DNA from 2 places in the Paraclostridium sp. genome. Region 2 is predicted to be linked to the other one. Evidence: a T-box and tRNA genes for the amino acid it is inferred to sense, from the RefSeq annotation. Region 2 holds a T-box; the other holds one or more tRNA genes.

Region 1 (11,518 bases), on a different contig from region 2:
AGCTGAAAGTGGACTTGAACCTTTATTTAAAAATGAAAGTAAATATGCTGAATTTAAAGAAAGACATGACAAAAATATTGTAAAAACTAATGACCTATCTACGTATAGTGGAAATTGTTTTTTAGGTATTGATGCAGGGTCAACTACAACAAAGGTAGCCTTAGTTGATGAAGATGGGAATTTGTTATATTCAGATTACAGAAGTAATGAAGGAAATCCGCTAGAGTCTACTATATATATTTTAAATGATATATATGATACTTTACCAACTACAGCTAAAATAGTTAATTCTACTGTCACAGGATATGGAGAAGCGCTACTTAAAAAAACTTTTAAAATAGATATTGGGGAAATTGAAACAATAGCTCATTATAAAGGTGCTAAATTTTTCTCACCTAATGTAGACTTTATACTCGATATAGGTGGGCAAGATATGAAATGTTTAAAAATAAATAATGGAGTTATAGAAACTATAATATTAAATGAAGCCTGTTCTTCAGGATGTGGTTCTTTTTTAGAAACTTTTGCAAAATCACTACAACTAGATATAAAAGAATTTTCTAAAAGAGCTTTATATTCTAAAAATCCAGTTGATTTAGGATCAAGATGTACTGTTTTTATGAACTCAAGAGTAAAACAAGCACAAAAAGAAGGAAATACAGTTAATGACATAAGTGCAGGACTTTCTTACTCAGTTGTAAAAAATGCTTTATACAAGGTTATAAAGGCAAAGTCAAAAGAAGACATAGGTAAATTCCATGTAGTTCAAGGTGGAACTTTTTATAATGATGCGGTATTAAGAGTGTTTGAAATTTTGACAGATCGAGAAGTTATAAGACCTAATATTGCTGGAATAATGGGGGCATTTGGAGCTAGCATTATTGCAAAAGAAAAGTATAATAAAGGATATAAAACATCTCTTTTAGACAAAGATGGAATCAATTCAATACATTTAGAAATAACTACTACTAGATGTGGAAGGTGTTCGAATAACTGTTTATTAACTATAAATAGTTTTGGAAAATCAGATAGATTTATATCAGGAAATAGATGCGAACGAGGAATAGGTTTACAGAGGTCTGAAAATAAAAATATTAATTTATTTGATTATAAATATAAAAGAGTATTTAATTACGAAAGTTTAGAAATAAATCAATCAAAAAGAAAAGAAATAGGAATACCTAGAGTTTTGAATATGTATGAAGATTATCCACTATGGCATACAATATTTACAAATTTAGGATTTAAAGTAGTACTATCTAGCCGATCTTCAAAAGATTTATATGAAAAGGGAATGGATTCGATTGCTTCAGAATCTGTTTGTTATCCAGCTAAGATGGTGCATGGTCATATAAATGATTTAATTGAAAAAGGTATTAAAAATATATTTTATCCATGTATAAGACAGGAACACAAAGAATTTGAAAATGTTGATAACCATTTTAATTGTCCTATTGTTATGTCTTATCCAGAAGTTATTAAAAATAATATTTCACAAATAAAAGAAAATAATATTAATTTCATAAATCCATTTTTACCGATGGATAATAAAAATGCTCTAAAGAAAAAATTATATGAAGAATTAAACAAAATTAAAAGTTATGACGATGAGTTTATTGAAATAAGTAAAGAAGAAATAAGTAAAAGTGTGGAACTTGGATTTACTGAGTATGAAAAGTTTAAAAGAGATATACAAAATATGGGTGAGACTAAATTAAAATATATTGAAAAAAATAATATTAAAGGTATTGTTTTAGCTGGTAGGCCATATCATATTGATCCTGAAATAAACCATGGTATACCCAATCTTATAAACTCTTTGGGTATGGCTGTTTTTACAGAAGATAGTGTGTGTCATTTGGGTGAAATAGATAAATCTTTAAGAGTTGTTGATCAGTGGGCCTATCACTCAAGATTATACAGAGCAGCAAGTTTTGTAGGGTCTAGAAGTGATTTGTCTATTGTACAATTAAATTCATTTGGATGTGGGCTAGATTCAGTTACTACTGATCAAGTTCAAGAAATTTTAACTAGTGAAGGTAAAATTTATACATGCATAAAAATTGACGAAGGAAACAACTTAGGTGCAGCTAAAATAAGATTGAGGTCTTTAAAAGCTGCTATCCAAGAAAGAGAAAATAATAATATTGAGGGTTTGAAAATAAAAAAAACATATGTAAAAAGTAGTTTGAGTAAATCAATAAAAGAAAATTACAATATTTTAGTGCCTCAAATGGCTCCTATCCATTTTGATTTAGTAGAACATAGTGTGAAGTCTTGCGGATATAACATGGTATTGCTTAAAGAATATGAAGGGGCTGTTGAAGAAGGTTTAAAATATGTAAATAATGACGCTTGCTATCCGGCTATAATTGTTATAGGACAAATAATTAAAGCTCTTAAAAGTGGTAGATATGATTTAAGCAAAACGTCTGTAGCAATAACTCAGACAGGTGGAGTTTGTAGGGCAACTAATTATATTGGATTTTTAAGAAAAGGATTAAGCGATGCAGGATATGGAAATATACCGGTATTGTCATTATCTGTAAATGGAGATGAAAAAAGCAATTTATACAGTGTATTCTCTTTAAGTCTTATAAATAAAGTTTTGATGGCTGCTATTTATGGCGATTTACTTATGAAAGTTTTATATAGAGTAAGACCTTACGAAACAGAAAAAGGCAGTGCTAATAAACTTTATAAAAAACATCTGGAAATTTGCAAAAAAAGCTTAGAAAAAGGAAGTTTAACTAAATTTAAAGAAAATATATACAATATAGTTAAAGATTTTGATGAGTTATCTATAACAGAAGAGAAAAAACCAAAAGTTGGTATAGTGGGAGAAATTTTAGTTAAGTTTCATCCATTAGCTAATAACAATATTGTGGACATAGTAGAAAAAGAAGGTGCAGAAGCTGTTGTTCCAGAACTTATAAACTTCTTTTTAAGTTGTGCATTTAATACATATTATAAAGCTGATAACTATTTAGATAAAAAATACAAAAAATTAGGAGGGAAATTAACTATAAGTGCTATATCTATATACCAAAAGCATTATATTAAAGCACTTGAAGAAAGTAAGAGATTTAGTAGTCCAAAAAAAATTGAGGAGTTAGGTAAAATTGCTTCAAATATTATTTCGCTTGGAAATCAAGCAGGGGAAGGGTGGCTTTTAACCGCTGAAATGATGGAACTCATTGAAAGTAATGTTAAAAATATTATATGCATGCAACCTTTTGCTTGTTTACCTAATCATATTACAGGAAAAGGTGTAATAAAAGAACTCAAAAGAGTTTACCCTAATACTAATATTGTTCCTATTGACTATGATCCAGGAGCCAGTGAGGTTAATCAATTAAATAGAATAAAATTAATGTTATCAACTTCGTTTAAAAATTTAAAGTGAAATTTAAAATAAAAACAGATATAATATTTTACTTTTTAAATTATATAATTTATAATATAAAAATTTATTTTGAATTAGTATATAATTATATTATGGTTGAAATTTAAAGGAAGTAGGCGTGAAAATGATTGATAATTTAATTGAAGTAGTCTTCGATACACTACCATATCCTATGTGGATAAAATCAAATGATGGGGTGTTTTTAAGTATAAATAAAAAATTTAAAGAAGTATATATAGATGAAAAGTTAAGTAAGGAAGATATTATTGGAAAAGTAAATAAGGATATATTTCCAGTTGGTAGATATGAAAAATATGATCAAAATCATAAACATGTAGTGGAGAGCAAAAAAGCTATGGTATTTGAAGCTGAAATTAATAATAAAATCACAAAAGCTTATTTAACTCCAATATTAGATGACAGTGAAAATGTAGTGGCTGTTTCAGGAATAGTAAAAGATATAACAGAGACAAAAAAATATGAAGAAAATATAATTAAGCAAAACACTTTATTAGAGACTATAATAAATACTATACCTGACATGATTTTTTATAAAGATAAGGAAAGTAAATATATAGGTGGGAATAAGGCTTTTTTTGAAGATTTTTTTGGAAAAGAAAAATCAGAAGTTATTGGAAAAACAGATATAGAAATACACAAAAGTAAAGAGGTTGCACAATCTTTTATGGAAAGTGATAAAGAAATTATAAAAAATAAAAAGACTCAATATACTAAGGTTGAACTTTTAAACAAAGAAAATAAGTTGGTATATGCAGAAGGCATAAAAAAACCACTAATAAATGAAGATGGAGAAGTATGGGGAGTCGTTGGGATATCTAGAGATATGACGGATAGAAAAGAACTAGAAAAAAAGTTAACTATCATGAGTTATACAGATAAGTTAACTGGCTTATATAATAGGGCTTATTTTGAAGAACAAATAAAAAAGTTAGACAATAAAATATATTATCCTTTAAGTTTAATAATGGGTGATGTGAATGGATTAAAACTAGTTAATGATACTCTAGGGCACCTAGAAGGAGATAAATTGATAATTCAAATAGCTCGGATTTTAAACTTGAGTTGTAGAGATGAAGATATTGTATTTAGGTGGGGTGGAGATGAGTTTATTATTCTTTTACCTAATACCGATTATAAATTAGCGGAAATTGTTTGTGAAAAAATAGTACATAAGTGCAAACAGTCAAATAACGAACAATTACCAATAAGCATATCTTTAGGCATAAGTACTAAAATAGATGATGGAAAAGGTGTAGATGATATATTAAAAGAAGCTGAATATATGTTATATAGAGATAAGATATTAACCAGCAATAGCACTCGAATGTCTTCACTTTATCCAAAATAGTAAATATTTCAATAAAACTTATAGATACATTTATACTCAAAAGTATTTAGATTATATCATAAAAAGCCCTCAGCAAAAATGAGGGCTTTTTATGATATAATCAATATATATATATAACAAGGAGGACAATTTATGAAAATTATTCACACAAGTGATTGGCACATAGGCAAAATAGTAAATGAATTTTCTATGATAGAAGATCAAAAATTCATTTTAAATAAATTGACAAACTTAATAGAAGAAGAAAATCCACATGCCATTATAATAGCAGGTGATATTTATGATAGATCTATTCCGCCAGTAGAAGCTGTAGAGCTATTAAATAAAACTTTAAGTGATCTAATAATAGATAAAAAAATAAAAGTACTAGCTATATCAGGTAATCATGATGGTGGAGAGCGATTAAGTTTTGGTAGCGAAATACTAGAAAAGCAAGGATTGTACATAGCTGGAAGAGATGATGAAATTTATAAACATGTATCTATAAAAGAATATGATACAAATATAAACTTTTATTTAGTGCCATATAAAGATCCTGCATTAACAAAAAAACTATTAGATAATAAAGTTATAAGAAGTCACAATGATGCTATGGTAGCAGTAATAGAAAAAATAAAAGAAAATCTTAATCCAGAGGAGATTAATATCCTAGTAGGTCATGGTTATGTTACTCTCAAAAGAGAAGAAGCAATAAATTGTGCTGAAAATAAATATGAAGTAGCAAATCTTGAAATCTCAGAATCTGAAAGACCGTTATCAATAGGAGGAACAGATTTAATAGATGGAAATATCTTCTCTGACTTTGACTATGTAGCTTTAGGCCATTTACATGGTAGACAAAAAATAGGAAGAGAAGAAATGAAATATTCAGGTTCGCTTTTAAAATACTCTTTCTCTGAAGTAAATCAAAAAAAGGGTGTATATGTGCTAGATACAGATGAAGATAAAAATATAAATATAGATTTTAAAATCTTGAAACCACTTAGAGATTTAAGAGTAATAAAAGGAAATATAGAAGATTTGGTAGATGAAGCTAGGAACCTAGAAGAAGGTAAAGATGATTACATACAAGCTATATTAACTGATGACGGAGAGTTAATGAACCCTATGGAAAAATTAAGGTCAGTTTATCCAAATACTATGTTAATAACTAGAGAACGAAAAAAAGATTTCAGTGAAGATAAAACCTCAGCAAAGGGAGAATACAAAAGAAAAAGTAAGTTAGAATTATTCAAAGAGTTTTACGAAGACTTAGGTAATGGAGATTATACAAAAGAAAAAGAAGATGTTTTGATGAATACTATAAATGAAGTCTTAAAAAGGGAGGTGAGATAATGAGACCGATAAAATTAACTATAAGTGCTTTTGGACCTTATGCAGATAAGCAAGTTATAGACTTTGAAGAACTAAACGGAAGAAATATATTTGTTATATCAGGAAAAACAGGAGCGGGAAAAACTACTATATTTGATGCTATAAGTTATGCGCTATATGGAGAAGCTAGTGGAGAATCGAGAGAAACAGATTCACTGAGAAGTCATTTTGCGGATGATGATGTAGAAACTTTTGTAGAATTAGAGTTTGATCTAAAAGGAGAAAGATATCTTGTAAATAGAGTTCCAAAGCAGAAAAAAAAGAAAGCTAGGGGCGAAGGATATACAGAAAAAAGCGCAGATGCAACACTTACACTACCAGATGGAAAAGTAATTACAAAGGTTACTAATGTTACTAATAAGTTAATAGAGGTATTAGGTATAACCAGGGATCAGTTTAAACAAATCGTAATGCTTCCACAAGGAGAATTTAAAAAATTACTACTAGCTGATTCTTTAGAAAGAGAAGGCATTTTCAGAAAAATATTTAATACTTATGATTTTGAAAAAATTCAAATGGAACTTAAAGAAAAAGCTATAACTTTAAGTAAGAATAGAAATAAAAGCAGAGATGAGATGCAAACCAATTTAAAAAATATAAAAGGGGAGCATGATATAGTTCTTGGAGAATATGTCGATTTTCCTATTGTAATAGAAAAATTAAAAGAACTTATAGAAAAAGAGAATGAAAATTATAAGGTTTTAAATGAAGAAGATAAAAATCTTTCTAGTAAATTAGAGGCTATAAATAAAGAAAAATTAATTATAGAAAATAATAATAAACTGTTAAATGAGAAAGAAGAAGTAGTAAAAACTCTTGAAGAACTTTTAAGTCAACAGGATGGTTTTGAAGCTAAAAAGAAAAATATAATTAACTTTAAAAATGCTAAGGAAGTTAATTATATAGAAGATAAGCTTATAGAAAATAATAATAAATTAGAAGAAAGACAAAAAGATTATAATAATAGTTTAATAAGCATTGAAAACTTAAAAAAAGTTTGTGATATAGCTAAATCAAAATTAAAAATAGAAGAAGATAAAGAACCAGAAAGAGATAAACTTAAGTTAGAAATTGAAAATCTAAAAAGTATAGAACCTAAGATCTCAGAGTTCGATAACTTAAAAAATCAAGTATTAAATCAAGGTGAAAAAGTTAAAGAAGTTAATGCGCAAATAATAAGCAATAAAGAATTTACTGAAAAACTTAAAAAAGAAAAATTAGAAAATGATAATACTTTAAAAGAAATAGCTGCTTTAGAAACTAAAAAAGTAGAGATAGAAAATGATATATCAAATAAAACAAAGATTATTCAAGAAACTAGAGAATTATTTATGTCTATAGCTAGTTATGAAAAAAGCAGAATTAATCACTATAACTTAAGCAAAGAATATGAGGAGTTTGAAAAGGACTATAAAATTATCAAGAAAAACTATGATGATATGGATAATTTGTACAAAAAAGAGCAAGCAGGTATACTTGCAAGTAATTTAAAAACTAATACTCCTTGTCCTGTATGTGGATCTACTAATCATCCAAATCCTGCAACAATAAGAAAGGATTTAAAAGTACCAACAAAGGAAGAATTAAAATTAGCAAAAGAGAAACTAGAGGAAATTGAAAAAGAAAATAATTTAAGGATAAATGAACTAACTAAATTAAATGCTGATTCGAAAAATTATTTTGAAATAGTAAATAATAGTTTAGCTAAGTTCTCAGAGACTTTAAATATAGATAAAATCTATTCTAATAGTACAGGAAATATAGTCAAAGCTAAAGGCCTTGAATTAAAAGATATAATTGATAATTTAAATAAAGAGCTTTTAAAAATTAAAGAAAAGTTAGTTTTAAAAGATTCTATAATAAGTAAAAATATATCTATAGATAATAATATTATAGAAAATGAAAAAGCGTTAAATGCTTTAGAAGAAAATGAAAAAGAATATCTAAAGGAAGTAACTCAAATTAGCACCAAGATAGAAGAATATAAAAAAGAAATTCCACAAGAAATATCAGATGTTAAAATACTTAAAGGTTTAATAGATGTAAAAACGAAGGATTTAAGTGATAGTATAAGTAACTTAAACAAACTAAGAGAAGAGAGTGAAAATAATTCAATAAGACTAGAAGGCGAAATTTCAAAGTCTCAAGAAATAAATAAGTCTATAGATGAATTAAAATTTAGTATAGAAAAAATAGAATTAGAGTTTAAAACTTCTATGAATAAGTTAGGGTTTAAGGATATGGATACTTACCAAGAAGCTAAGTTAAACATTAATTTAATAGAAGAATTAGAAAAACAAGTTGAATCATACAATTCTAAGTTAACTTTATTTAAATCTAAGAAAGAAGATATAAATAATAAAACTAAAGACTTAGAATTTATTGAAGTAACAAATATATGTGAAGAAATAAAAAGGCTTCAAATAATAAAACAAGAGCTAGAAGTTAAGTTAAGAGAATTATATTCTATATTAGAAAATAATAAATTAGTACTTAAAAATGTAGAAGCTCTTAATATTAAGTTTAAAGCAATAGAAGAAGAGTATAGAGTAGTTGGAGAGTTATCAGATTTAGCTAATGGTAGAAAGTCTCCATATATATCATTTGAAAGATATATATTAGCTTCATACTTTGAAGACATAATAGAAGCCGCAAATATAAGACTTGAAAAAATGACGGGAGATAGATTCTCATTAATTAGAAAGAAGAGTAAAAGTAAAGGTGCAGGACAAAAAGGTCTAGAACTTGAAATATATGATAACTATACAGATAGTTCTAGGGATGTAAGTTCATTATCAGGTGGTGAAAGTTTTAAAGCTTCATTATCTTTAGCGCTAGGGCTTTCAGATGTAGTTCAATCTAACGCTGGAGGGGTATCTCTTGAAACTATGTTCGTAGATGAAGGATTTGGAACCCTAGATCCACAATCTTTAGATAATGCGATTGATAGTTTATTGGAGCTTCAAAGAGGTGGAAGACTAGTTGGTATAATATCTCATGTTGAAGAACTTAAAGAAAGAATTGATGCTAAATTGGAGGTAGTAGCGACTTCAAAAGGAAGTAAGGCTGAATTTAATATATTATAAGTTTAAAAATATAAAAACAAAAAGGTCTGAATCTAATCAATTTGATAGAGACCTTTTTGTTTTGTAGCTTATTTTAAATGATTTATAAGTATTTTAAAACATAATTTTCAAAATTCCATTCATTTAAAAATATTTGAGCAGAGTCATAACCAGACATATAAAGACTAGTCATACAATTTTTAGTAATGTCAAAATCAGTTGTTGAAACATTTAATGTAGGTATATTTATAATCCTTACCTTATCTTTTTCTTTAAAATAAACATCTTCATTTGTACGTAGAGAAGTTTGAACTACACTTAACAAGTAAGATAAAGTATTAGGACATTCATTTAATCCATCAATTTCGCTACCTAATAAATTCAGACCGAATGTAGGTAAACTACATAAATCACAACTTTCATCATTATCAAATATCCAGATTGGAAAATTGCTTAATAATCCTCCATCAACTATAAAACAACAATTATTATCATGTTCAATTTTAACTGGATAGTAGTAAAGGGGAATACTGAGACTCATTCTAACTGCTTTTGAAATTTCAAAGTTCATAGGATCTATACCATAGTCGGTTAAATCATCAGGTAAAATAAGTAACTTTTTTCTTGTAACATCTGCAGCAATCATTTTAAGCTTACTTTTTCCATTAATTGAAATATCTTTAAACTTTGTTTTGTTTTTTTCAATAAATTTATCGTGTAAAAAATTTTCAATAGCATTTCCAGAGTGAATTCCTTTATGGATAAAAATACTTAAAAAATCTCCAATTAAAGGTATTGATTGAAGTTTGTTCTTGTCTTTAAAGCTGATATAATCTATATTGTATAATATATCTTTAATTTCATTTGAAGTATATCCTACTGCCAATAGAGAAGCTACAATAGCACCAGCAGAAGTTCCAGCTAAGTTTTCCCATTCATAACCTTCATTTTCTAGACAAGCTATGGCACCTACTAAAGCTATACCTTTAATTCCTCCACCTTTGCACACTAAATTTGCTTTCATGACTAAATTCACCACCGATAGTAAATTTTTTATTACTTTACCATAGTATGAAAAAAAATAAAAAATAGTGTGTGTTATACTATTTTCAGTGTTATACTATGGTAGACAGTGGTAAGTATGGAAGGAGAACATTTATGGATGGAAATAATAGAAATAACATAAAAATAGGAAGTAAGGTATTAGTTGTTCAAAAACAAGATCAACGTAGTGGAAAGTTGACAGAAGGCGAAGTTAGTAGAATTCTTACTAATTCTAAAAATCATCCACATGGGATCAAGGTGATGCTTGAAAGTGGAATTGTTGGAAGGGTAAAAGAAATAAAATCATAATACGTAAATAAAATTCAATAAGCTTGCTATAATTTACTTAATATGTTATCATTATATGTAGATAGAGAAAACAACATCGCGGGATGGAGCAGTTGGCAGCTCGTTGGGCTCATAACCCAAAGGTCGCAGGTTCGAGTCCTGCTCCCGCAACCAATTATAAGCATGGATTATAGGCTCTTATATCTTCAGGTATAGGAGTTTTTTTATTAACATTTATAATCAATCTATAGATTAAAAAACTATAGATATAAACTATAGGGAGTGATCAAGTTGAAACTAGTAAAAAGAGGAATTAAAAAAGAAGATATAACATTAGCTAAAAGATATGCAAAGTGGTATAAAGTAATAGATAATGAAATAAGAGTAATTTTAAATGAAAGTTCTAGAGTCAGCAAAAACAGTGTCGCAAATAACGTGGATTATAAAAATGATAAAGCTTATTTATGTGTAACGGATTTAGAGGGAAGTAAGAAGTTTTATGAAAAACACAAAGACTTAGAGTTAAGATTATATGTTAAAGCAGATGTTGGAAGTTTATACAATGAGTATAAAGTAAATGATTGGTATGTAAATGAAGAAGGATTAGAAATAGATTTAGCTTAATAATTTAAATAAAAAAGTAAATACTTATAATAGGGTTGTTATAATATATGTATTGTGATATTATATAGAAGTAGAGAAAACAACATCGCGGGGTGGAGCAGTTGGCAGCTCGTTGGGCTCATAACCCAAAGGTCGCAGGTTCGAGTCCTGCTCCCGCAACCAATTATAAGTATGAATTACAAACTCTTATATCTTTTGGTATAAGAGTTTTTTTAATATAAGATATATTTACGGAGGATAATATGGCAAAAGTTAAAAAAGTAGATACAGGACTTAAATATAATAAGATACAGAAATTAGATAAAAACTTTATGTATCAAGATTTAAAACGAAGCAATTGTTACAACA
Region 2 (13,477 bases):
ATTTACATTTGAATCATATTACTTTTTGGGAATATTATTTTTACAGTAGTTTCTTCATTGATTATGGAATCTATTTCTAATCCTAAATACATTTTATCTGCTAGTTTATTTGATATATAAAGTCCCATTCCTGTTGATTTTTTTAGTTTTCTTCCATTAATACCTGTAAATCCCTTATTAAAAACTTTATTTAAATCCTTACTATCGATTCCAATACCATTATCTTTTATATATAGTTCGATACTATTTTCTTTTGATTTTGTATATATAGATATCTTAGGAGGTTCTTTATCTAACTTTTTATTTATAGTTTTATCGCCTATGTATTTTATAGAGTTTACTATAATTTGATTTAGTATAAACTCCATCCACTTTCCATCACAATAAACTTTTTCATCGAAATCTTCTATATCTATGCATATTTTCTTTTCTCTAATTAATTTTTTATTTCTTTTAATAGTGCTGTTTACACACTTTCTTAAGTCGGTTTCTTTTATTATGTAATCCATCTCTATTTCATTAATTTTTGAATAATAAAGAGCTTGCTCTATAAAATCTTCTACTTTTTCTATTTCTTCTAAAAGGCTTAAAGTATGTTCATTTTTATTATTTTCTATAACTAGCTTACTAGCTGCTATTGGTGTCTTTATTTCATGTACCCACAAATCAAGATATCCTCTATATTCTTCTTGATTAAACTTATACTTATTAACTTCTTCATGCATGGATTTATCTGTAATACTAAGAACATCATACAAAATTTTCCCCTCACAAAAAGATGATCTTTTTATAACTACTGGTAGTAAATATTTTTTATCTAGTTCATTTAAAGATGTCATTACTTGATCGTAATAACTTTTCTTTTTAAAACATCCGTAAAAAATTTCTATACTACTTAAAACTATCCAAAGCATAATTGTGAAAATTATTGTTACTCTCTCAACTTGTGATGCTTTTAGTATAAAAACTACAAAGGCAAAAAACGTAAAATTTAATAATATACTTAAGCTTCTATCTTTTAAATAATCTTTTATATTCATAGTTACGGCATTATGTAGCCTCTCCCCCTTTTAGTTTCTATATATTCACTACATCCAATTTCACTTAATTTTTTTCTAAGTCTATTTATATTAACTGTAAGGGTATTATCATCTATAAATAAATCTAAATCCCATAAATAGTCCATTAAATCTCCTCTTGAAACTATCTTTCCTTTATTTTTAATAAGGCAGTTTAATATTCTAAATTCATTTTTAGTTAACTCTACTTCTTGATTTTCAAAGCTTGCACTATTTTTTGATAAATCTAATTCTAGACCTTTGTACCTAAGTATATCTACATTAGATTTTTTATAAGTTCTTTTTAAAAGAGAATTTATACGTGCAAGTAAAATTTGTGTGTTGTATGGTTTTGTTACAAAATCATCAGCACCCAAGTTCATACTCATCAATTCATCCATTTCAGTATCTCTACTTGTTACTATAATTATTGGTATATCCGAGCTTTTTCTAATTTTTCTACATAAAAAATACCCATCACATACAGGTAAGTTTATATCTAGTAAAATTAAATGAGCATCTAATTTTAAAACTTCGTCCACTACATTGCCAAACTCTGATATAGTCACAACGTCATAATCATAATTATTTAAAAAACTTTTAAGCTCAGTCCTTATTTTTTCTTCATCTTCAATTACAACAATTTTTTCCATAATAAATCTCCCCTTAAAATTCTGTTCACAATAATTATATATTATATATAGAAAATAGCCTATGAAATATGTCATTTCATAGGCTATAAATATTAACTACATGTAAAAATTTCATATTTAGTTAATATTTAATTTGACAACTTTTTAATTCTTCTTCTTCTAATTCTATTTTTTTCTTATCAATTCTTTCAAACAATATAGAAATTTCAGATGATAAAACACAATCTATACTTTCTATTTCACTCCATTTACTATGATTTATAGACAACCATTCTTTTATTTTAAATGACGATTCTGGTAAAAATGGTTCTAATAAATTAGATAAATTTGCAATAGCATAAATACAAGTATATATACTATTTATACATTTTTCATTATTCTCTTTTACCGTTATCCATGGTGTGCTTAAATCAAAGTACTTATTTACTTTCCTTATAACTTCAAAAATACTCTCAAGTGCAATTCTTAAATTTCCTTGCTCTATAAGCACACCTACTTCACCATATAACTTTTTTATACTTGACTTAATATTTTTATCAATCTCACCATTAATAACTTTATTATCATAATATTTTTTTATAAATACTAGCGTTCTATTGACCAAATTACCATAAGCCCCTAACAACTCTCCATTGTTACTATTTACAAACTCCCTCCACGAAAAATCAGAGTCTCGTTTTTCTGGAGCATTTATTAAGAAAAAATACCTTAATGAATCAGAATTATAACGCTTTACTATATCAGGAATCCATACAGCCCAATTATTGCTAGTTGATATTTTTTTACCTTCTAATGTTAAGTATTCACTAGATACAATTCTATCAACTAATTTTTCATAACCAATCCCATTTAATAAAGCTGGAAGTATTATAGAGTGAAATGGAATATTATCTTTACCATGTACATAATAAGAAACTGCATCCTCATTCCAAAACTCTTCATATGATTTATTTTCATCTATAGCCCATTTCTTACTCATTGTAAGATATCCAAGTATAGCATCTATCCAAACATATACCTTTTTATCCCTAAATCCATCTATTGGTATATCTATACCTAAAGAAATATCTCTTGATATAGCCCTATCATGTAACCCTTCAATAATGTATCTTTCCGTATTATTTATAGCATTTATTTTCCAATTGTGCTTATTTACATCTAAATTATTTTTTATAACATCTTGAAACTTAGATAAAGAAAAATATAAATGCTTAGATTCTTTTATTGTAGGATACTCCCCACATAATTTGCATTTTCTATCTAGTAGTTCTAATGGATCTAGCAAGTATCCACAATAATCACATTGATCTCCTCTTGCGTTTGATTTACACTTAGGACATACTCCTTCAACATACCTATCAGGTAAAAATTGTTGACAGCTATTACAATAAATCTGATCTACATCTTTTTCGTAAATTAAACCCTTGTCATATAAAGAAGTAATTATATTTTGAACTTCTACTTTATGAAACTTATCATCAGTTCTTCCATAATAATCATAGGAAAAATTCAATGTATCAAAGCAATACTTAAATTCACTATGATACTTATTTGCTACTTCCTTTGGAGTAACTCCTTCTGATTTTGCTCTAATTGATATCGGTGTACCATGACAGTCACTTCCCGATACATAAAGGACATTATCCCCTTTTTTTCTATAATATCTTGCTATCACATCTCCAGGTAATAGTGCTACTATATGACCAATATGAAGTGATCCATTAGCATATGGCCATGCTCCTCCTATAAAAATATTCATATTTAATACCTCCTCAGTAATTTTATATAATAAAAAACTCCCATCCCTAAGAACTTAATCTTAGGAACGAGAGTTAAACTTCGTGTTACCATCCTATTTCATGTATACCTTACAATATACACCTCTTTAAGTACGCCATATTATACCTATGGTTATACTCTATCACTATAACGGGTGAACCCGTTGCAGCCTTAATTTCATAAAAAATCTCGGTGCACAGCTCCAAGGCCATTTTCACTTTAATATCCTTCGCTTCCTCTCACCAAATAGAAACTCTCTGTAAAAGTATTTTTAAAGTTACTTTCCTCTTCATTGCATTTATTATAATTTCAAAATAATAATCTTTATATTATTATATACTCTTTTTATATTAAAAATCCTCTAATAAATTATATTTAATCCCATAGCAATTAAATCGTTAGCAAATTAATTCCTATTAATATTTTTATTCTCCTTTCTTTCAGCAATCAATTTAGTAATACAATCTTTCATGCCTTTTACAAACAACCATATAGTTACAAGGTTAAACGCACTTCCCTCCCCTAGCATGCTTGCATATAAAATTAACATAGATGATATAACTATCATTATCAATCTTGTTTTATTTGACATAAATCTCTACTCTTTCCCTTTTGAATTTTAAGTATAGTTTATCACTATTATATTTTTAAAAAAGGATTATGTCCTAATATCTATAAATTTGGAACTAAAATACAAATAGACACTAAAATTTCAACTTATAGAGTATGTATATTTATGTATTTTAAAAGTGTAATAAAAAAGAACAACTATATTATTATATCTAATTTAACTTATGGTTGATAAACAGTCTTCTCACTACCATCATAAATAATAAGAGAATTAGCCTTAACCACATCATCTTTATACTTAAAGTCATTATCAGAAAAGTTAGCAACAACCCTTAAATCATCACCATAACAGGTAGTCTGAACCAATCTATCATCACTTAAAAACTCAAAATCAGTCATAGGCTTATTGATAGCCTTCTTATTAAACTCAGACCAAACTTTATCATGATCAATAATATCATTCTTATGCTTATCCCACTCAACTCTATCAATATGATACATAGGAGCAGTATTATATAAAATTTCCTTCATCATTCTACTATCAACCTCATCAGCAATCTTGAAAGTACCCCATAGCCAATGATCAGATGTAACCACAGAATCATTATAAACTAGTCTAAATAAAGGAAGTGAATACGTAGGATCAATAAAAATCTTCTTATATAAATCCTTAACAGGAACTTGCTTAGCAAAAACCTCGGGAACACCACCTGTAGAAGAGTAATATCTTCCAACATAATACTCACTATCCTTATTCTTGCTCATATCAGGATCTACCCAAGAAAAAGCCGGAGTCTCAAGTCCATGAGCAAAAGCAATAGTAGTACTAGCAAAATCATTACCACCTTCAGAACCTACAACCATATTTTTGTCATCTCTTATATAACTCATTCTCTTTAACCTAGCTTCTAAATCTTGTGACTGAGTAGTGGTATGATTTTTAGAATAATCATCATAAATTTCTCCCGTAGCATCACAATCTATAAACCAAGAATTAAAGTCATACCCTTCATCCATAATATTATCTACTCTAGACTTAACACTAGGCATAGATAAAGTTGGATTTAACTTTCTACCAGTACCTTGGAAACCTTCTAACTTCTTCCCATCTTTATCTCTTATAGTAGCATTTTCATATAAAGACTTATCTTCAAAAGTAGCCGTACTCCACTTTTCATCCCCTAGCTTGTGTATAGAATGATAAGAATCATATGGACCAACTAAATAGCCATATTCATTAGCTTTTTCAACAAACTCAGGAGAAATATATCCTGATTCTATATCATCAAAACCAATCCAAGCATTATCTATCCCAGACTTTTTCATATCTTCTAAAACATCTATAGTATTATGTTTTGCCCAATCTTTAACAGGAGTTGTAGCATCTTTAAGCTGTGACTTTAACAACTTTTTATTCAACTCTATTAACTCAACTCTATTTAAATTATTAACCCCTTTGTTAATTATATCTTTAGTTTCTTTATCTATATGCTTAAATACATTAGGATTATAGAACTCTTTTAAAGTCATAAGTGAATTAAATCCTCTAACAATAGTTTGCTTTTGATACTTATCAATATAATCTTGAGTTTTAACAGTATCTAAAACAGTTGAAACCTCTTTTCCATCTTCTACTTTTGTATTTAGAAGTTCTTTCATCCATGTTAAAAATTCTTCGCTTATATTATTTCTTAATAAGTTCCACTTAATATCATCTGTAGTAATTATAGACTTGTCCCAGAAATATATTTGTGGCGCTCCATATAATTTTTCAATGTTTTTATTGTCTTTTGCTTTTTGAGCTATGGTTTTAAACTCTCCTTTTTCAATTACATAATTCTTATAGTTTTTAGTTATATCCTCTACATTCTTATCTGTTATATATATTCTAAAACCATATGCCTTATCTTTATTAATACTTGGATACTCATGTGTAAAATCAAACTTTATATCATTTTTAGAGTCAAATTTAACTTCATTATTAAACTTATTTTTCATGATATAAGTTGCTGCAAAATTTTCTTTATTTACTGAGAAAAATTGCATTGAAAAACTTTCAATAGTATTAAAAATTTGTTCATTTAAATACTCTTTCCAATACTTATCATTACTTGGTATAAACTTTCCTTCATTTATAGGAAGAATATAACTTTCTCCACTTATACTTGGCCAAGTAAAGCTATTAGCTTCTTTTTCATTTGACTTTATATCTATATCTAGGTAACTATCTTCTTTCTTTATATCTACATCAATTTTTTCTTCTGGATAAGTCCATGAAATTTCATCATCACTCTTTTTCAAGTTAGTAACAGCTCTTTCTTTCATAGGATCTGATATATTTTCTTTCTTGCCATTTACATCAACTGAAACTTGAAAGTTTTTTGGGTTAACATCATATTTAAAATCTAAATTATTAACTTTCTCAATTTTAGCTTCTGTGCCTTCTCCATTTTTAATAAGTCCATTACTACATCCTACAAGGGTAGTTCCTATAAGTATGAAACTAGTAATTACCATCATTTTTTTATTCATAATATCACCTCAAAGTCATTTTAATTTAGTTTTGTTACACCTACGTTACAATTAATTCTTTGATTGAACTTCACTATCTATAAGCTGTAAATTGTATTGTCTAATTATTTCTATTAATCTATCTGCGTAAATTCTTTCCCCTTTTTCATTGCTATCTGTACTATAACCTGCCTTTTGTAGAGCTTTAGCTTGATACACATAAGTATTTGCATCAAACACACCATTTTGTTGATATCTTTTGTTTTCACCTAAAAACTTAGCATGGTCATTTATAGATTCGCCAGGAGTATTGTATTTTCTAAATTTGCCATTAATTGTATCTTTTTCAAACTCTCTTGTTTCTAAAGTTACATATTCTCCTTCCCAATAGTTATCTGCTTTTATTCCAAATAAATTGTTATAATCTTTAGCTAGCTTGGACTGTCCCCAACCTGATTCTAAAATAGCTTGGGCTATTGTTATAGATGGTAATACTTCATATTTTTTATAGTTTTCTATAGCATCATCTTTTATAGAATTTATAAATTTGATATATTTACTATCTTGGCTAAGTCTTTGTGGCATTGGCCCAAAGTCTTCTAATTGATTTATATAATCATAAGTTAGTGCTTTTTCTTTTTTATTAAAATCTAGTTCATTTAAAACTTCATCAACACTCTTTAAACTATAATCACCCTTATCTTCATGTAAAAACTTTTTAGATATATCTTCAATTTCTTTTGTTGTTATTTTTTTAAAATTATTGTCTTCAATTACACCAGTTATTGCAGCTACGTACTTCCAATTAATTTGAGCTTTATTTGAACTTACACTATCAACTACTTCAATAAACTTACCTACATCTATATATTCCTTATCTATCTCTTTTAATGAGTAGTTTGCTATCATAATGTAAATAACTGCAATTAGCATTATTAAGGTTAAAAAACCTTTATTTTTCATATTTATACACTCCCTCGTTATTTGTTATGAGCTTATTATAAATATGTTTTGTTTCATTAATGTTACAAAATATATTTATAATAATTCAGTTGACGCTTTATATAAACAAGTGATATATTTATAACATATATGTTATGTATTTATAACATTTAAATCAGGGGGGTATTTTTTATGAATGATAAAAATTTTAGTGCTAAATCAAAATTATTAGTAGAATTTCTAATATGTATAGTGGTTTTTATTTCTACATTTGCAGGTTTTAAAAACTTTTCTAATATCCAATATTTTTGGCCAATAATGTACTTAATTTTAATAGGTTGTATATTCCTACTTAGTAACAAACTAGGTGGTATAGTCGATGAGTTATCACAACTCATCTTATCGAAGATAAATAATATTTGTATAAAAATTTTAGTATCCTTTATATTAATAATGGTTTCTTTTCTTTCAACACCTTATATAAATGTATACTCTATAAATAGCAATGTAATAGGAATGATATTATCATTATTTTTACTTTTATTAAGCTTAGTAAGGTTGGTACTCTTTATCTATTTTGATAGGAAGGGTATTTGTCAATAGGTGACTATCTCAAAAACTAAAATTAAAGAATATAGAGAAAAAACTTCTATGAAACAAAGCGAATTAGCTAAGTTAGTTGATGTAAGACGTGAAACAATAGTTCATCATTGAAATTAGCTATGGATATAGCCAGCTTTTTTAAGTATCAGTTGAAGATTTATTTGAGTTTGTAGATAAAAAAATTTATAAATACATATATATAAAAGGCTATGATTATAAACCCATAGCCTTTTATATAATCATATTAAACTGTTTGCAAACAAAATAAAAAATCTTATTTTTTCATCATGTAATTCTACTCCATACTCAAGATTATGAGCTTCTAGTATTTCCTTTACTAAACTAAGACCTAGACCTGTTCCTGATAATCGCTTATTTCTTGATTTTTCTAATACATAAAATGGATTCCATATATTTAATAAATCATATTCACTCATATCTATAACTTTATTTGAAATATCTAAGTATATCTTTTCTTTTCGATTCAAAGAAATACTTATATTTTTATCTTGTGTATATTTTATAGCATTGCTAATTAAGTTACTCAATACAATTTTCATTCCATCTATGTCTGCATTAACCATACATTGACTTCCATCAAATTCATAACTTAAATTAATATCATTTTCTTTTATAATTAATTTATATTCTTTTATAATACTCTCCAAAACTTCATTTAAATCAAACTCATTTAAGTTAATTTCTCTTTTTTCGTATTTTGCCCAGTAAAGTAAAGTGTTTATAGTTTCATTCATTTTTTCACTTTGTTCTATTATAGTATCTAAATAAGTTCCATCATCAATTCCATCTTGTATACCCATTGCGTAGGCTTTTATAAGAGCTATTGGTGTTTTTAGTTCATGAGATGCTCCACCTATAAATACTTTTAAATTTTCATTTCTTTTATTTAGCTCATTTTGAGCTTTTTGTAAGCTTATGCTCATTTGATTTACGCTATCTGATAGTTCTTCTATCTCATCATTGGTTTTTATTTCTTCAGTTCTAAAGTTTAACTTTGCAATGTCTTTAGATAATAATTTAATCTTTTCTAAGGGATCTATTATCATCTTTGATAATATAAATGTCAGTATAACTATTATTAATACTGACAAAGTTGTTAGTATTAAGTTAAACTTATTTATAATAGATATAGTTTCTTTTGAATGTTCAATTGGCATTGATACTGCAAATATATAATTATCTTTTTTTATAAATTTAACTAATAAACTATACTTTAATTTTCCTTGGTTATAAATTTCATTTATACTTCTTTTTTTTAACTCTTCAATCTTGAACTCTGAAAGCCAAAACTTTTTTAAGTTTATGCCTTTTTTATTAAATTCTGTAACTAAGTTTTGTGTTATTGTAGTTTCATTATCATTTTCAAAGTCTACAGGTGTATAAATTACAGCTACTTCATATTTTTCTTGTATCTGTTCTATGTTTTTGATAGCTTCTTTAGTACTTAAATTTTCAATCTCTTCCCCTATATTATTTATAATTTTCTTTTTTTCATGTAAGTAATATTTATCTATAAAAATATTATTGATAGCTAGCGATATTAACGAAACTAATATAACTACTATGGATATACTTATAGATAGTTTCTTATTAAGTTTAGTCATTTATATCCTCCAAGCTATAACCTAGCCCTCTATGTGTTACTATTAGTTCTTCACCTATTTTTGTTCTTAGTCGTCTTATGTGTGTGTCTACTGTTCTAAAGTCTCCATAATAATCCATCCCCCATACCAAGTCTAATAGTTTTTCTCTTGATAATATTGATCCTTTGTTATTTATAAAGGTTTTTAAAAGTTCAAATTCTGTTTTTGTTAATCCTAGTTCTTTATTTTCTTTGAAGGCTTTTTGTTGTTTAAAATCTACTTTTAAATTTTCAATTGTAAATATATCATTGTAGCCTATAAGTTTTTTTGCTCTTATTATTAATAGTCTGGGGTCAAATGGCTTTCTTACATAGTCGTCTGCCCCTATATTCAGTGCATCTATTTCATCGTCAACTTGTCCTTTTGCTGTTAGCATCATTACTTTTGTATTGCTATTTTCTTTTATTTGTTTACATGCTTGTATTCCATCTATTTTTGGCATCATCCAATCTAGTATAGCTAAGTCTATTTTATTTTCATAAAAAATTTCTAATGCTTCTTCTCCATCCATAGCAATTAAAACATTGAAGCCTTCTTTTTTCAAGTAAGCTTCTATAATCTTTAACATGCTTAATTCATCATCAGCTACTAATATATTCATGTCTTCACGTCCATTTCTATTAAATCGGTTTAGTTTATGTTAATATTTTTTTATTACACCAATGTTACAACTACTTTATGTTTTTATATTTATAATTGTTTCGTTATTTATGATTTAATATCAATACTTGTATGTGGTCAAGAGGGTATCACTAAAACTTTTAGACTATATTCCTATTATTTGTGTATTAGTGCATAGTTGAATTGTATACTACTTGTTTATTTTACTCCTTAAAAAGCTTATCTTAGTCCATTTTTAATATAGTTTTATTTTATAATGTTATAATTTTGTATGAGTAAGTTTTAAGGAGGATTTTTATGGAAAATACTAAAAATAATGCATTATCTGTATCTATAGTTTCAGCTGTAGTTTGTATAGTTGTGATTTCACACTATTTAATTGGCAGAAATGCTTCTATAGGTGTGTTTGGAAAGATTGCTATTGTATGTGCTTCTTTCGGATTAGCTTTAAATGTAATGTCGGTTCTATGTAGTTTAGGTGCTAAAAAAAATATATCAAAAACAATATTAACTACTATAAATGTAATAATATTTTGTATAGTAGGATTCTTCACAGGAGTATTGATATTTTAAATATAACTTCATTACAAATAAAAAGATAATAACCTATGTTATTATCTTTTTATTTGCAATATTATAATTTCTAAATTAGTTTTTAAATTCTATATGTCTTTATCAGTATTTTTAATATTTTAAATGTAAATAAAATTGTTATTCCCATTCCAATTAATGATAAAATCAAATTTATTATGCAAATAACCTCAAATCCCCAGCTTACTAATGGATTTGAAATTAAACCTCCACCTGTAACTCTAAAGATTATTGAGTTTATTATTCCGTCTCCTAATGTATTTAATGACATCAAAGCTAAACCACTTATAATCCCCATTATTGGATTTATAAATTTCTCCATACAATTCTCCTTTTTTAAGCTATAACTTATTCATATTATAATACTTATAAAATAATGCATACACAGCTGTTGCATCTGATAATTTTATAACTTTGCATATGTATAAATTTTACCTATCGCTACTAAGATTAAAATCATTATACTTAATACCATGTGTATTATTTATCTCTTTTATAAAATCGATTGCCTTGCTAAGTAACTGAGGTTGTATCTCTGGATAAGTTAATTCCTTCGGTAATTCATCAAGCAGTATAATTTCATCAATTTCAAGATTTGGAAGTGATTTAAATTCAGCTATCTCTGCAAAATATAATCCTCCAAAAGTTTCTGTTGGGTGCTTTGAAATATCTCCAACTTCTTTTGAAACTGAATAAACACAAATAGGAAACATTTCAAATTTATTCGCTCCACTTTCTTCATATAGTTCTCTAGCTGCAGTATTATTTATATCCTCTCCTATTTCTCTATGTCCACCTGGAATTTCCCAAGTTGTTCTTTCTTTATGCTTTGATAATACCCATTTATCTTTAAATCTTGCCACTATAACTGCAAATAACAAGTTGTCACTCTCTATTTCTTCCCAATTATAGAAATTAACTTTAATAATAGAAATCACCCCTTATTAAAATTTTATCAGTTATATATTGCCTCCACAACAAAACATAATAATTTACGATTAATAGAATATTTTATTTTATAAAAATAACTTAATACATTCATATAAAAAGGTAATAACCTAAATTTATAGAATATAATGATTGTCTTGGATCAGATGATGATATATTATTTTATCTATTGTAATTTGTATTCTTGAGATGTTAATTTGAAATTATCCTTTAAACCTTTGGTTACATATATTTTATTATCTTTGGTTACAAAAATAGCTTCTACATTTTTTTTATTATTAATATAATCTAATCCTTTCTCTAGCCCCATAGAAAAAACTGCTGTAGACAAAGCATCACAATAAGTTGAATCATCTGATATAATAGAAATTCCTTGTAAATTATTTTCTACTGGATAACCTGTTTTTCTATCTAAAATATGATGGTACAATTTTCCATTTTGCGTAAAATTACGTTCATAGATTCCAGATGTTACAACAGATTTATCTACTATTTCTACTATTCCTATATAGTCACTTTTCTCCTTCTTGCCATCTCTTATTCCAACTTTATATGGATTTGAATCAAATTTTTCTCCTATACAAAGTATATTTCCACCTATGTTTAAAATGCCGTGGTTATACCCACTGTCTAAAATAATGCTTTTAATTTTTTCACCTACATATCCCTTTGCAACTGCCCCTAAATCTATCATCATTCCTTTTTGTTTTAACATTACTGAATTATTATTTTTGTCTAACTCAATTTTATTTATATCCACTAAATCCAAAGTTTTTTTTATTTTATCCTCATTTGGTACATTTGCTTCTTCAAATCCTATACTCCATAACTTAACTACAGATCCTATTGATATATCTAAGTTTTCATTAGTTTCTTTAGTATATTTAATTCCATTTTCTATTAAATCAAAAGTATCTTTACTTACTTTTACAAATTCAATTCCTGCCTTTTCATTTATTTTATCTACTTCACTTTTAGCATTTTTATCATTTATAGACATTTTGTATTCTACATCTCTTATTGTATTTTCTATTTTCTCAAAAACTTTATTATCCACTTCTTCTGTTGAAAAAATATCAATATTCATATAAGATCCCATTGCAAATACTTCTTTTCCATAACTTTTATATTCTTCTTTTTTGCATCCAACAAAAACTATTCCTATCAATATTATAAATAATAAATATAATTTTTTCATATATTCCTCTCAGTAAGTAAAGAGGATGCATCAAAATGCTATTTTGATACACCCTCCTAAATTTTTACAGTTTCACATTTACTTTATTTTTTAACTGTATAAGTGTAATCTGAAAATCCACTTGCTTGTATTGTTACAACATCGTTATCCTCTAAGTTATTGTATAAGTATATACCATTTGAATAGTTAACTCTATAACCTTCTTTTGGTTGAGTTTCAGAAGTTTTATTAACTTCTACATTGTTTATTTTTACACTTGTTATAGCATGCTCCCAACCTCTATCTTGAGATGTTAGTGTATAGTTATTTAGCATTGGATTATATTGAACATCTATTTTA

Evidence for each region. The T-box of region 2 lies ahead of metG (methionine--tRNA ligase). A T-box ahead of a tRNA ligase gene usually reads a tRNA of that ligase, here a tRNA-Met.
Region 1: it has a tRNA-Met gene. The T-box ahead of metG (methionine--tRNA ligase) is inferred to sense a tRNA for this amino acid. The anticodon was not compared.

The regions. Positions count from the first base shown of each region.
Region 1 covers NZ_JBOFKN010000127.1:898-12,415, forward strand. Annotated here, with positions in the region: gene ACRCYC_RS08815 (acyl-CoA dehydratase activase-related protein) at 1-3,406, shown strand, start outside; gene ACRCYC_RS08820 (sensor domain-containing diguanylate cyclase) at 3,531-4,775, shown strand; gene ACRCYC_RS08825 (exonuclease SbcCD subunit D) at 4,908-6,110, shown strand; gene ACRCYC_RS08830 (SbcC/MukB-like Walker B domain-containing protein) at 6,110-9,235, shown strand; gene ACRCYC_RS08835 (patatin-like phospholipase family protein) at 9,318-10,238, opposite strand; gene ACRCYC_RS08840 (YwbE family protein) at 10,373-10,567, shown strand; tRNA gene ACRCYC_RS08845 (tRNA-Met) at 10,645-10,720, shown strand; gene ACRCYC_RS08850 (hypothetical protein) at 10,838-11,170, shown strand; tRNA gene ACRCYC_RS08855 (tRNA-Met) at 11,257-11,332, shown strand; gene ACRCYC_RS08860 (pentapeptide repeat-containing protein) at 11,413-11,518, shown strand, end outside.
Region 2 covers NZ_JBOFKN010000201.1:9,155-22,631, reverse strand. Annotated here, with positions in the region: gene ACRCYC_RS15485 (ATP-binding protein) at 3-1,040, opposite strand; gene ACRCYC_RS15480 (response regulator transcription factor) at 1,043-1,711, opposite strand; gene metG (methionine--tRNA ligase) at 1,833-3,470, opposite strand; T-box leader at 3,530-3,792, opposite strand; gene ACRCYC_RS15470 (hypothetical protein) at 3,897-4,082, opposite strand; gene ACRCYC_RS15465 (glycoside hydrolase) at 4,283-6,592, opposite strand; gene ACRCYC_RS15460 (glycoside hydrolase family 73 protein) at 6,644-7,534, opposite strand; gene ACRCYC_RS15455 (hypothetical protein) at 7,706-8,116, shown strand; partial or broken gene ACRCYC_RS15450 (helix-turn-helix transcriptional regulator) at 8,165-8,294, shown strand; gene ACRCYC_RS15445 (sensor histidine kinase) at 8,356-9,741, opposite strand; gene ACRCYC_RS15440 (response regulator transcription factor) at 9,734-10,381, opposite strand; gene ACRCYC_RS15435 (hypothetical protein) at 10,699-10,974, shown strand; gene ACRCYC_RS15430 (hypothetical protein) at 11,057-11,314, opposite strand; gene ACRCYC_RS15425 (NUDIX hydrolase) at 11,424-11,930, opposite strand; gene ACRCYC_RS15420 (FAD:protein FMN transferase) at 12,107-13,138, opposite strand; gene ACRCYC_RS15415 (hemoblobin-interacting domain-containing protein) at 13,222-13,477, opposite strand, start outside.